2 regions of the Frankia sp. RB5 genome follow, and region 1 is predicted to be linked to the other one. Evidence: predicted binding sites of a transcription regulator. Region 1 holds the regulator's gene; the other holds the start of a gene.
What was found. Region 1 encodes LexA, which represses DNA repair genes until DNA is damaged. Its sites were predicted from a motif close to CGAACNNNNGTTCG; they were not measured.
Positions count from the first base shown of each region.

Region 2: a site for LexA is predicted at 2,491-2,504, ahead of AC6EXY_RS03200 (HNH endonuclease signature motif containing protein). Genes of this name have one in related genera too.

Region 1 covers NZ_JCBATA010000066.1:10,853-16,115, reverse strand. The annotation lists gene AC6EXY_RS26860 (vitamin B12-dependent ribonucleotide reductase) at 1-225, opposite strand, end outside; gene nrdR (transcriptional regulator NrdR) at 618-1,382, opposite strand; gene AC6EXY_RS26850 (LysM peptidoglycan-binding domain-containing protein) at 1,790-2,041, opposite strand; gene lexA (transcriptional repressor LexA) at 2,786-3,541, shown strand; gene hflX (GTPase HflX) at 3,697-5,157, opposite strand.
Region 2 covers NZ_JCBATA010000004.1:87,127-92,389, reverse strand. The annotation lists gene AC6EXY_RS03205 (WD40 repeat domain-containing serine/threonine protein kinase) at 1-2,313, shown strand, start outside; gene AC6EXY_RS03200 (HNH endonuclease signature motif containing protein) at 2,693-4,165, shown strand; gene AC6EXY_RS03195 (class I SAM-dependent methyltransferase) at 4,701-5,263, opposite strand, start outside.

The sequences.
Region 1 (5,263 bases):
CACGATGTTCGAGGCGTTGACCGACCAGAAGTCGGGGAACTCGACACCGCGCTGCTCGAAGTTGACCGAGCCATCCCGCCAGTTGGTCATGACGACGTCCCGGGTCTCCCAGGTGACCTCGTCGTAGGGGTGGACCCCGGCGGTCGTGCGCGAGCGGCGGATCTTCAGCCCGGTCGCCGTCCTGGCCCCCGACCTGCCCGCCTTGGTACCGCGACTTTCGGTCATGACGCTCCTCGTCCTGTCAGTATCTCTCGTCGTCCTGCGTCTGCGCGTCGTCCTGCGTCTGCGCGTCGTGCTGTGCCTGCGCGTCGTGCTGTGTCTCTGCGCCGTGCCGTGCCTGCGCGTGGTGCCGTGTCATGTCGGTGGGGCGCAGCGTTCCCGGCCGTGGGCGAGCGCATGGTCAGGGCTTCGCCCGTGTGCGCCGGCGGAGCGCGGCGCGCGCCCGCGCACACCGCGGCCAGGCCGCACCGGCGGCGGACGCGCGGTACCGGCGGCGCTCGCCGGTCGGGCAGGGCACCCCGGTGATCAGAGGAACCGGCCGGCGAGACGGTGGGGCTCGACGGGAAACGGCGGGCCGGATGCCGGGTGGGGCGTGGCCTGTGGCCCTCGCCGGGCTGTCAGGGGTGGCGCGCCGGCGTGGCGCCAGGCGCGCCGAGCGCCCTGGCCGCACCGTGCTCTCCCGCGACGAGCCCGTCCCGGCCGAGGCCGCCTTCCACGACGTTCAGCTGGCTGGTGCCGGCGCGTCGGCGGGCGGCGGAGTCGGCACCGTCCGCCGCGCGGCCGCCGCGGGCGGGGGCGGGCTCGCCGTCGAGCTCCCCGTCCGGCGGCACCGCGGCAGGTCCGGCGCGTTCCAACGCACCCGTCGCCGAGCTCGGGCCGTCGTCGTCACCGCGGCGGCCGGCGTTCCTGGCCGCTTCCGCGCCGCGGCGGGCGCCGGAGGTCTCGGACCGCAGCGCCGTGATGGCGCTCTCGAAGTCGGCGAGCGACTCGAAGGCGAGGTACACCGAGGCGAACCGGAGATAGGCCACCTCGTCGAGCTCGCGAAGCGGGCCGAGGATCGCCCGGCCGATCGCCTCCGCGGGAATCTCCGCCGAGCCGGCGGACCGCACCGCGTCCTCGACCTGCTGCGCGAGCAGGGCGAGATGATCGTCGCGCACCGGGCGGCCCTGGCATGCCTTGCGCACGCCGGCGATGACCTTCGCGCGGCTGAAGGGCTCGGTCACACCGCTGCGCTTGAGTACCCGCAGCGACGCCTCCTCCATCGTGGTGAACCGGCGGCCGCATGAGAGGCAGGAGCGCCGGCGCCGGATCGCTGAGCCTTCCTCGGCCTCTCGGCTGTCGACGACACGGCTGTCCGGATGCCGGCAGAACGGGCACCGCACGCGAGACGCCTCCTTCACCGAGCCGGCCGACAGCCCTTCCGCACCGTCCCGACGTCGGCGCACCGGGACGGACCGCGGGCCCCACCGCCGCACCGATCCGGTGGGACCTGTGGACGAGCGGCCCTCGTTCTGTGGAAGACCTGTGGATCCACCTGTGGATGACTTACACCTACGTAAGCACCAGATGTTGTGTCCAACTTAGCGCACGACCCCATGGATGGGAAAACCGACCCCCCGCATGCCACACGAGGACATCAGCCCGCGGGGGCCCGACGACCCTGGGCGAAGCCGCCTCAACCGCCCGCACCCGGCCCGATGCGGAGGCGTCACCGCGGCGACCATCGACCACCCGCCGTCGCGACCGCCGGTGTCCGATCAGGCGGCTCCCGACATACCCCCGCCGGGCCTCACCCATCCAGTAAGAGGAACTGGCCGGGGGTGAGCTGGGCGGAGGACAGATCGTTGATCCGCATCAGCCGATCGACCACCACGCGCGTGTCGGCGTCCGGCTCGAGCACGGCGGCGATCTCCCACAGCGACTCCCCCGCCACGACCAGGTGGCCGCGTGGCGGCTCGTCCGACCACGCCAGCGAGGCCCGTGGCACCACCACCGCCAGCATGGCCGCGATGAGCATCGCCGCGGCCATGGTGACCACCACCCGACCACGCCTGGTCAGCCGAAGAGGCGCCGGCTCCCGTCGCACTCGCGACCGCGACGGAACCCCGCTGGCCGGCCCGCGACCAGGCGCCGGCATCGGATCCCGCCCGTGCGGCGCCGCGGTGCCGTCCGACCTCGCACCGTCCCGGCGCGCCACGGGCCCGCGCGACGCCGCACCGCCCCGCGGCCCCTGGCAGCTCGGCGACGACACCCGACCAGGCGCCGCCCTCGCCTCGCGGGACCGGGAATGGGACGGGAACAGACCGGCGTTGGCGGGCACCGATCGAGGACCGGGACGGCCAGCCGGCGCTCCCGCGGACCGCCCGGCGACCCGTTCCCGGACCACGGCCAGGTCGATGACCTGCGCCGAGCAGCTGGGACTCACGACATCCTCCCGTGGCGAGCGGGCCGGGACCACCAGGCGGGCGAACCCCAGTTCGATCGAACTCCTGGTCGATTGTCGCACCCGGCGCGGATCTGGCAAGAGGACACGCTCGAACAAGCGTTTGAGATTCCGCGACCGTCCGGTTACCGTCAAGACGATCAGGTGTGCACCGGGTGGATTCTCCGGGTCGCGGACGGACGCACGCCGTGGGGGTGTCGGGATCGCGGGCGATCCCGACCGCGACGCGGCGCTCACCCGTCGGACGTGGGGTGACCAGCTGGTGACCACGTACGCGACGAGTAGGTACGTGACGAACGACGTACGCGACGAACGACGTACGCGACGAGGAGAGCGGTAGCGATGACCACCCAAGGCAGGGGTACACGCCGGGGCGGGGCCCGCGGCAACGTGCGGGCCTTTCCCGAAAACCCCGCGGACGCGGCCGGACTGACCCCCCGGCAGCGCAAGGTGCTCGAGGTCATCCGGGCCGCCGTGGAGCGGCGCGGATACCCGCCAAGCGTCCGCGAGATCGGTGAGGCGGTCGGCCTGACCAGCACGAGCAGCGTGGCGCACCAGCTCAAGGTGCTGGAGGAGAAGGGCTACCTGCGGCGGGATCCGAACCGTCCGCGGGCGATGGAGGTGCTCAGCCCGGACCGCCCGCGCCGCCGCGCCCAGGCGGCGCCGGCCGCGGTGGTTCCCGCGTTCGGCGGTGAGGCCGCCGCGGCGCCCGGCGGCGAGGCGTCAGCGGCCTACGTGCCGGTGCTCGGGCGGATCGCGGCCGGCGGCCCGATCCTCGCCGAGCAGGCGATCGAGGATGTCTTCCCGCTGCCCAAGGAGATCGTCGGCGAGGGCACGCTGTTCCTGCTGCGCGTGGTCGGCGAGTCGATGATGGGCGCCGCGATCTGTGACGGCGACTGGGTGGTGGTCCGCCAGCAGCCGGTCGCGGACAACGGCGAGATCGTCGCCGCGATGATCGAGGGTGAGGCGACGGTGAAGCGCCTACGCGTCCGCGACGGGAAGATCTGGCTGCACCCGGAGAACCCTGCCTTCAACGACATCCCGGGCGAGGAGGCGACGATCCTCGGCCGGATCGTCGCCGTGCTGCGCAGGGTCTGACCACGCGACGGCCGGCCGCGCGTGGCGGCCGGCCGATCCGTGGTCTGCCCGATCCGCTGGGCGATCCGCGGTCCGACGAACTCAGGCCGATCCGGGCGTGCTTCGGCCGGGTCAGAGCGGAGCCGGTCAGGCGTCCGGACCCGGCGCGGCGTGGGTCAGGCCCGGAAGGCGTCGAGATCGGCGGCGAGTGCCGGCGACACCCGCGCGGTGAGGCGGGTTCCGTCTGCCGTGTGCTCCTGCCCGAGTACCTCGCCGTGGGCGTGGACCCGCGAGACGAGCTCACCCCGGGTATAGGGGACGAGCACCGTCAACTCGACGTCCGGGTGCGGAACCCGCAGGCACAGCGCGTCAACGAGCGCGCCGAGCCCCTCCCCCGTCCGGGCCGAGACGAACACCGCCTCGGGCGCCAGCTGGCGAAGCTCCGCGACGACGGTGGGAGCGACCGCGTCGACCTTGTTGACGACGATCAGTTCGGACACGCCGCCCGCGTCGATGTCGTTGAGGACCTCGCGGACGGCGGAGATCTGCGCGGCCGGGTCGGGCGCGGAGCCGTCGACGACGTGCAGCAGGAGATCCGCGTCGGCGACCTCCTCGAGCGTCGAGCGGAACGCCTCGACGATCTGGTGGGGAAGATGGCGTACGAAACCCACCGTGTCGGTCAGGGTGAACGCGCGGCCGTCCGGCAGGGTCGCCCGGCGCACCGTCGGGTCGAGGGTGGCGAACAGCGCGTCCTCCACCAGGACGCCGGCGCCGGTGAGCCGGTTGAGCAGCGAGGACTTGCCGGCGTTGGTGTAGCCGGCGATCGCCACCGCGGGCACCTCGCCGCGCCGCCGCGCCGCGCGCTTGGTCTCCCGCACGGTGGACATCCCGGCGAGTTCACGGCGCAGCCGGGCCATCCGGGCGCGCAGCCTGCGCCGATCGGTCTCGATCTTCGTCTCACCGGGGCCGCGGGTACCGATGGGAGCGCGCCCGCCACCACTGGCCGCGGCGCGCGACATCGACTCACCCCAACCACGCAGCCGGGGCAGCATGTACTGGAGCTGGGCCAGCTCGACCTGCGCCTTACCCTCTCGGGAGGTCGCGTGCTGGGCGAAGATGTCCAGGATGAGAGCCGTCCGGTCGATGACCTTGACTTTGACGATCTCCTCCAGCTGGCGCAGCTGGCCGGGGGTGAGCTCGCCGTCGCAGATCACCGTGTCGGCGCCGGTCGCGGCGACGACCTCGGCGAGTTGACGGGCCTTGCCGGAACCGACGTAGGTCGCCGCGTCCGGCCGGTCGCGGCGCTGCACGAGCGCGTCGAGGACGACCGAGCCGGCGGTGGTGGACAGCGCGGCGAGCTCCGCCATCGATGCCTCGGCCGCCCGCAGCGAGCCCGAGGTCCACACGCCGATCAGTACCACCCGCTCCAACCGCAGCTGGCGGTACTCGACCTCGGTGACGTCGTCCAGCTCGGTGGCAAGGCCCGGTACTCGACGCAGGGCCGCTCGGTCCGCCAGATCGAGCTCGTCGCCGGATTCGGCGAAAAAGCCCGAAAGATTGCCCGAATCGTCATCGGTGAGTTCAATGAGGGATCTGTCGAGGGTGGACGCGTCCAGGGCGTCGGCAGGAAGTGTCATACCATCCGTTCTCAACGCGGCCCGCTGCCGCGGCATTCCGCGCCGGTTCATTTAGCCAGGTCACACGCCTTCTCGGTGACCCGGGGGCGATCCCGCCATCGAAGGG
Region 2 (5,263 bases), on a different contig from region 1:
ATGGCCCCCGAGCAGGCCAACGGCGAGCCGGTCACGGCGGCTGCGGATGTGTTCGCCTGGGGCGGGCTCGTCACCTACGCGGGCACCGGTTCGTTCCCGTTCGGTGACGGCCCGACGCCGGTGCAGCTTTACCGGGTCGTGCACCGGGAGCCGCTGCTCGACGGGCTGGATCCGGCGCTGCGCCCGATCGTCGAGGAGGCGATGCGCAAGGACCCGGCCGCCCGGCCGAGCGCGCAGGAGCTGTTCCTGCGGCTGGTGGGGATGGGGCCGTCGACGCATCCCGATCCGGATCTCACCCGCGTCCTGCACTCGTCGGTCCCGATCGCGACGCCACCTCAGCGCACCGACACCGGCGCAGGGCCGAGCGACCCGGGTAGACCCGGGCGGGCCGCGTCCACCGGTGCCGCCCCGGCTCCCGGGGATCGCGCCAGCGGAACCCCACGCCCGCACGCGCGGGCGTGGCCCGGCCCGGACGCCGGTCAGGCAGCCGTCCAGTCCGGGCCCGGCGCCGCCGGGCGACCCCACACCGGCGGCACCGGTTCCAGCCCAGATCACGGCAGTGGCTCAGGTGACGTCGATGGTGTGGGCGGCGGATACGCCACGCGCACCGGCCCCCGACCCAGCGCCGGCGCCGGCGCCGGCCAGGCGAGCGGCACCGGCCGCGAGGTCGCCCACGACGCGGCTGGACCCGCGGCCTGGCCGGATTCCGCCGGCAGCGCCGGATTCGCCGATCCCACGCGATCCGCCGAGTCAGCACGATCCGTCCACTCCGCCCACTCCGCCCGAATCGCCGACTCGGCCAGGTTCACCGACTCCGCGGGAATCGCCGGCTCAGAGAGGTTCGCCGACTCACCGAGGCTCGCCCATCCCGCCGGGCCCGCCGATCGCACCGGCTTCGCCGATCCCGCCGGGTTCGCCATGCCCGGCACGCTGGGCGCCGCCGCCGGGGGCGATGGCTCCGGGGGAACCGCGGTGGGCGTCGGACCCGCCCCGACTGAACCAGCGACGCGACCACACCGGCGGTGGAGCCGGCGGCGTGTCGCGCTGCTCGCCGCCCCGGTGCTCGCGGTGCTGCTCATCACCGCGCTCGTCCCACTCGCGCTGACGTCCGGTGGCGACGTGCGACCCAGCCGGCAGGAGACGGCGGCGCGAGTGGCACTCGCCGCGGAGGCGGTGCGCAACTCCGACGCCGACCTGGCCGCCCGGCTGTCGCTGGCCGCCTACCGGATCAGCCCGGTGCGCGAGGCACGGGCCGCGCTGCGCACGTCGTTCGCGTCGGCGACGGCGACTGTGCTGCCCGGCCATACCGCGTCCGCGCTCGGTGTCGACATCAGCCCGAACGGCCGGCTGCTCGCCTCCACCGGTGCCGACGACCTCGTTGCGCTGTGGAGCATCGCCGACCGCGCGCATCCGGAGCGGCTCGCGACCCTCAACGCGCACCACTCCTGGGTCCTCGACGCCGCGTTCAGCCCGGACAACCGGCTGCTGGCGACGGTCAGCTACGACCGGTCGGCCATCCTGTGGGACGTCAGCGATCCGCGCCACCCCGTCCAGCTGTCTGTCATCCTCGGCCATGACGGCTGGGTGCTCGACGCCGCGTTCAGCCCGGACGGCCGGATCCTCGCCACCTCCGGCTACGACAACACGGCGCGGTTGTGGGACGTCACCGATCCGCGCCGTCCCCGCGAGCTGTCGGTGCTCGACCGGCACACCAGCTGGGTCAACGAGGTCGCCTTCAGCCCCGACGGACGTCTGCTGGCAACCGCCAGCGCGGATCGCACCGCTCGGCTGTGGGACGTCGCCGATCCACGTCACCCGCGTCCGCTCGCCGCCATCACAGCGCACACGGACTACGTCTGGACGGTGGCGTTCAGCCCGGACGGTCGGCGGCTGGCCACCGGCGGGTACGACGGCACGGCACGGCTGTGGGACATCGCCGATCCGTCCCGCCCCAAGGCCGTGGCATCGTTCCCCGCTGACGAGAAGTGGGTCTTCGACCTGGCCTTCAGCCCGGACGGCCGGACGCTGGCCACCGCCGGCTGGGACACGACCGTGCACCTGTGGGACGTCAGCGGCCCCGGCCGCCCACCGTCCATCGGCACGATCAACGGGCACGGCGACTGGATCCAGGCCGTCGACTGGACACCGGACGGCTCCGGCATCGCCACCGCGAGTGACGACTACACCGTCCGGATCAGCCGCGTCGACGACGCCAGCCTGATCGCCGCCGCCTGCGCCGACCCGTCGAAGGAGATCAGTGCCGCGGAGTGGCGGCGTTACATCTCGGACGTCCCATACCAGCCCGTCTGCTAGCGCACCCCCTGGCGCCCACTCGTCTGTCGGGGGCCGGAGCCTCCCGGCGAGGTCGAGTCCAGCACCGTACCCCGCGCGAGCGGGCGGGACGTGTTCCCGTCGACCCAGGGCTCCCGTCCAGGGCTCACGACCGCCTTGTCCACAGCCCGGCGGGCCTGCCTCAACTATCCACAGATTCAAACATGCGTTCGACAGTCCGAGGTTCCCGCCCTACTTTCGGTCCATGGTCATTCACGCGCCGAGCGGCGAGAGTTCCAGCCCCACAGCGCATCCTCCCGACCCACCCGAACCCCTCGATCCGTGCGACCTTCTCGGTCCCCCCGAACCACCCGGCGGGGGCCTGCCCAGGCCGTCCGCGCCCGATTCGCGTGCGGGGGATATGGCGAGCCGGTTGGCGGTGATCTGCGAACAGATCGAGGGCCTGCTCACCGACGCCGCCTGGAAACTGTCCGACGGCGACCTCGACGCGCTGCTGGAGGGTATCGGCCGGCTGGGCGGGCCGGTGGCCGCCGTCAACAACCGGTTGATCACCGAGGCTGTCGACCGGAATCTGGCTCCCCGCCTCGGGGCCACCGACATCGGCAGTCTTCTTCGCGACCGGCTGGCCCTGACCGGCCGCGAGGCCCGGCGGCAGGTCTCGCTGGCCCAGGCCGTCGCCGACGGCCCCTGCCAGGCCACCGGGGAGGCACTCGCCGACGGAGAGATCACCGTCGAGCACGCGCATGTCATCCGCGCCGCCCTCGCCGCCCTTCCGAAGGACGTCACCCCCGACGAGCGGACCCGCGCCGAACAGACCCTGCTTCACAACGCCCGAGCCTTCGATGCCTACGCGCTGGTCAAACTCGCCGCCCGTATCCGCGAGCACCTCACCCGCGTCGACACGTCCCCCGGCGGCGATCCGGACGCTGACAACCATCGCGGCCGCCCCGGCGACCCCTCGGACGACGACAACCCCAGTTCCCCCGGCAGCCACGCCAAGGGCGACGACGGCGGGGGCGACAACCAGAGCGACGCCTCGGCCGAGGCGGACACCGACACCGACACCGGCACCGACGGCAACGGGACGTGCGGACTGGGACACGGCGACGAGGACCAACGGCCCTCCCCCGACCCCGCCGCCATCCGCCGGCTCTCCCTCATCGACACGCCTGAGGGCACCACCCTGGTCAGTGGGGAGCTCGACGCGGAGGGCGCCGCGCTCCTGCGCACCGCCCTCGACCGGCTCTCCGCACCCCGCCCCGCCGCGGACGGCACCCCCGACGTCCGCAGCCCCGCCCGCCGCCGCGCCGACGCACTGATCGAACTCGTCGCCCGAGCCCTGACCGCCGCCGCCGTACCCACCAGCGGAGGCGTCCGCCCTCACCTCAGCGTCCACGTCTCCTGGGAGACCCTGGTCACGAGCGGCCTCGACGCCGCCATCACCGACTGGGGGCTTCCCCTCCCCCGCGGAGTCCTCACCCGGCTCTCCTGCGACGCCGAGATCAGCAGAATCATCCTCGACGCCCACGGCGTGCCTCTCGACATCGGACAATCCAGCCGCGTCGTCCCGTCGCAACTACGCCGCGCTCTCACCGCGCGCGACCATGGGTGCACCTATCCCGGATGCGACACCCCACCGCAGTGGTGTGACGCGCACCATATTCGGCACTGGACGCACGGAGGTCCGACGGCCCTCCCCAACCTCGTCCTCCTCTGCGGTCCGCACCACCGCCAGGTCCACCACGACAAGTGGCAGATCACCGTGGAGGACGATGGCCACCCCTCCTACATCCCGCCCCCGCACATCGACCCCCACCGGCGCCCCCGCCGCAACCCCTACAGTCACCCCCCGCCCTCCTTCGGCATGCCATAGCCGAAGCGTCAACGAGGAATGGCTCGCGCGCGGCGAAACCGCTCCTCCAGCGCTCCACGGAGACCCGCGCACGGGGCAGATCAGCGGACCTGACGGGCAAGGGCAGGCACCGCCCGCAGGCGCGGGGCGGGGCGGTCGCCAGTGGTCGCACGCCAGTGGTCGCACGCCGCTCACCCCAGCCACATGCCGGCAACCGCACGCCGCTCTGCCCGGCCGCACGCGGACAACCGCAGGCCACATACTCCGGCCACAAGTCGGCAGCCACAGGCCGCACACCCCGGCCACCTGCCGACAGCCGCATGCCAGGGCTGCGGACAGTAGCCGCATTCCGTCGCGTGCCAGGAGCGGCATGCGCGGGTAGCGGCGGAGACCGGCGCCCACGTCGCGACGACCTACGCCCACCACCTGGTGTCCGGTCCACCCGAACACCACACCCGCCCAGACCCATCCCAGCCTTACGCCGCACGCGGATGTTCAGCGGACCCCAGTGCCTGGGCGAGCAGCCATGCCACCCGGGCGCCCGGCACACCCGGAGTCATGGCCGTCTGGGCGTGTCCCGGCCAGGCAGTGAGGAGGACGAGCGGCGGCGCAGGGCGGGGAGGGCCTGGCCGCCGTCAGTGATGCGCGTCTGGACCCGGGTCAGGCGTTCCTGCCCGGCCGGGCCCAGGCGAGCTCGCAGCGCGGAGCCAGCGAGACGGGCGACCTGGGCGAGGCGCGGGGCGTCGGCGTCCACCGTGGCGCGGCCCCGGGTGGCTGACCGCTCCCGGTCGGCCTCGCGGCGGCGCGCTTCGGCAAGCTCCTGTTCGAGTTCGGCGATGCGGGCCAGTTGCTCCAGGTCGACCGCGGCGAGACGGCTGCGCTCGTCGTCCAGCCGGGACCACTCCCGCTGCCGGGCGCGGGCGACGGCCGCCGCGGAGTCCTGCAGCCGCAGCACATGCAGGTAGAGGTCGATGCGGTTGCGCTCCAGCCGGGACAACAACCGGTTCGACACCCAGGGGGTGAGCAGGTCCGCGATGCGGCGGGCCCACGGCGCTCGACGGTCGACAACGACTCCGAGGCCGAAGATCGGGGCGACCGTGAAGAAGCGCAGCTCCGGCT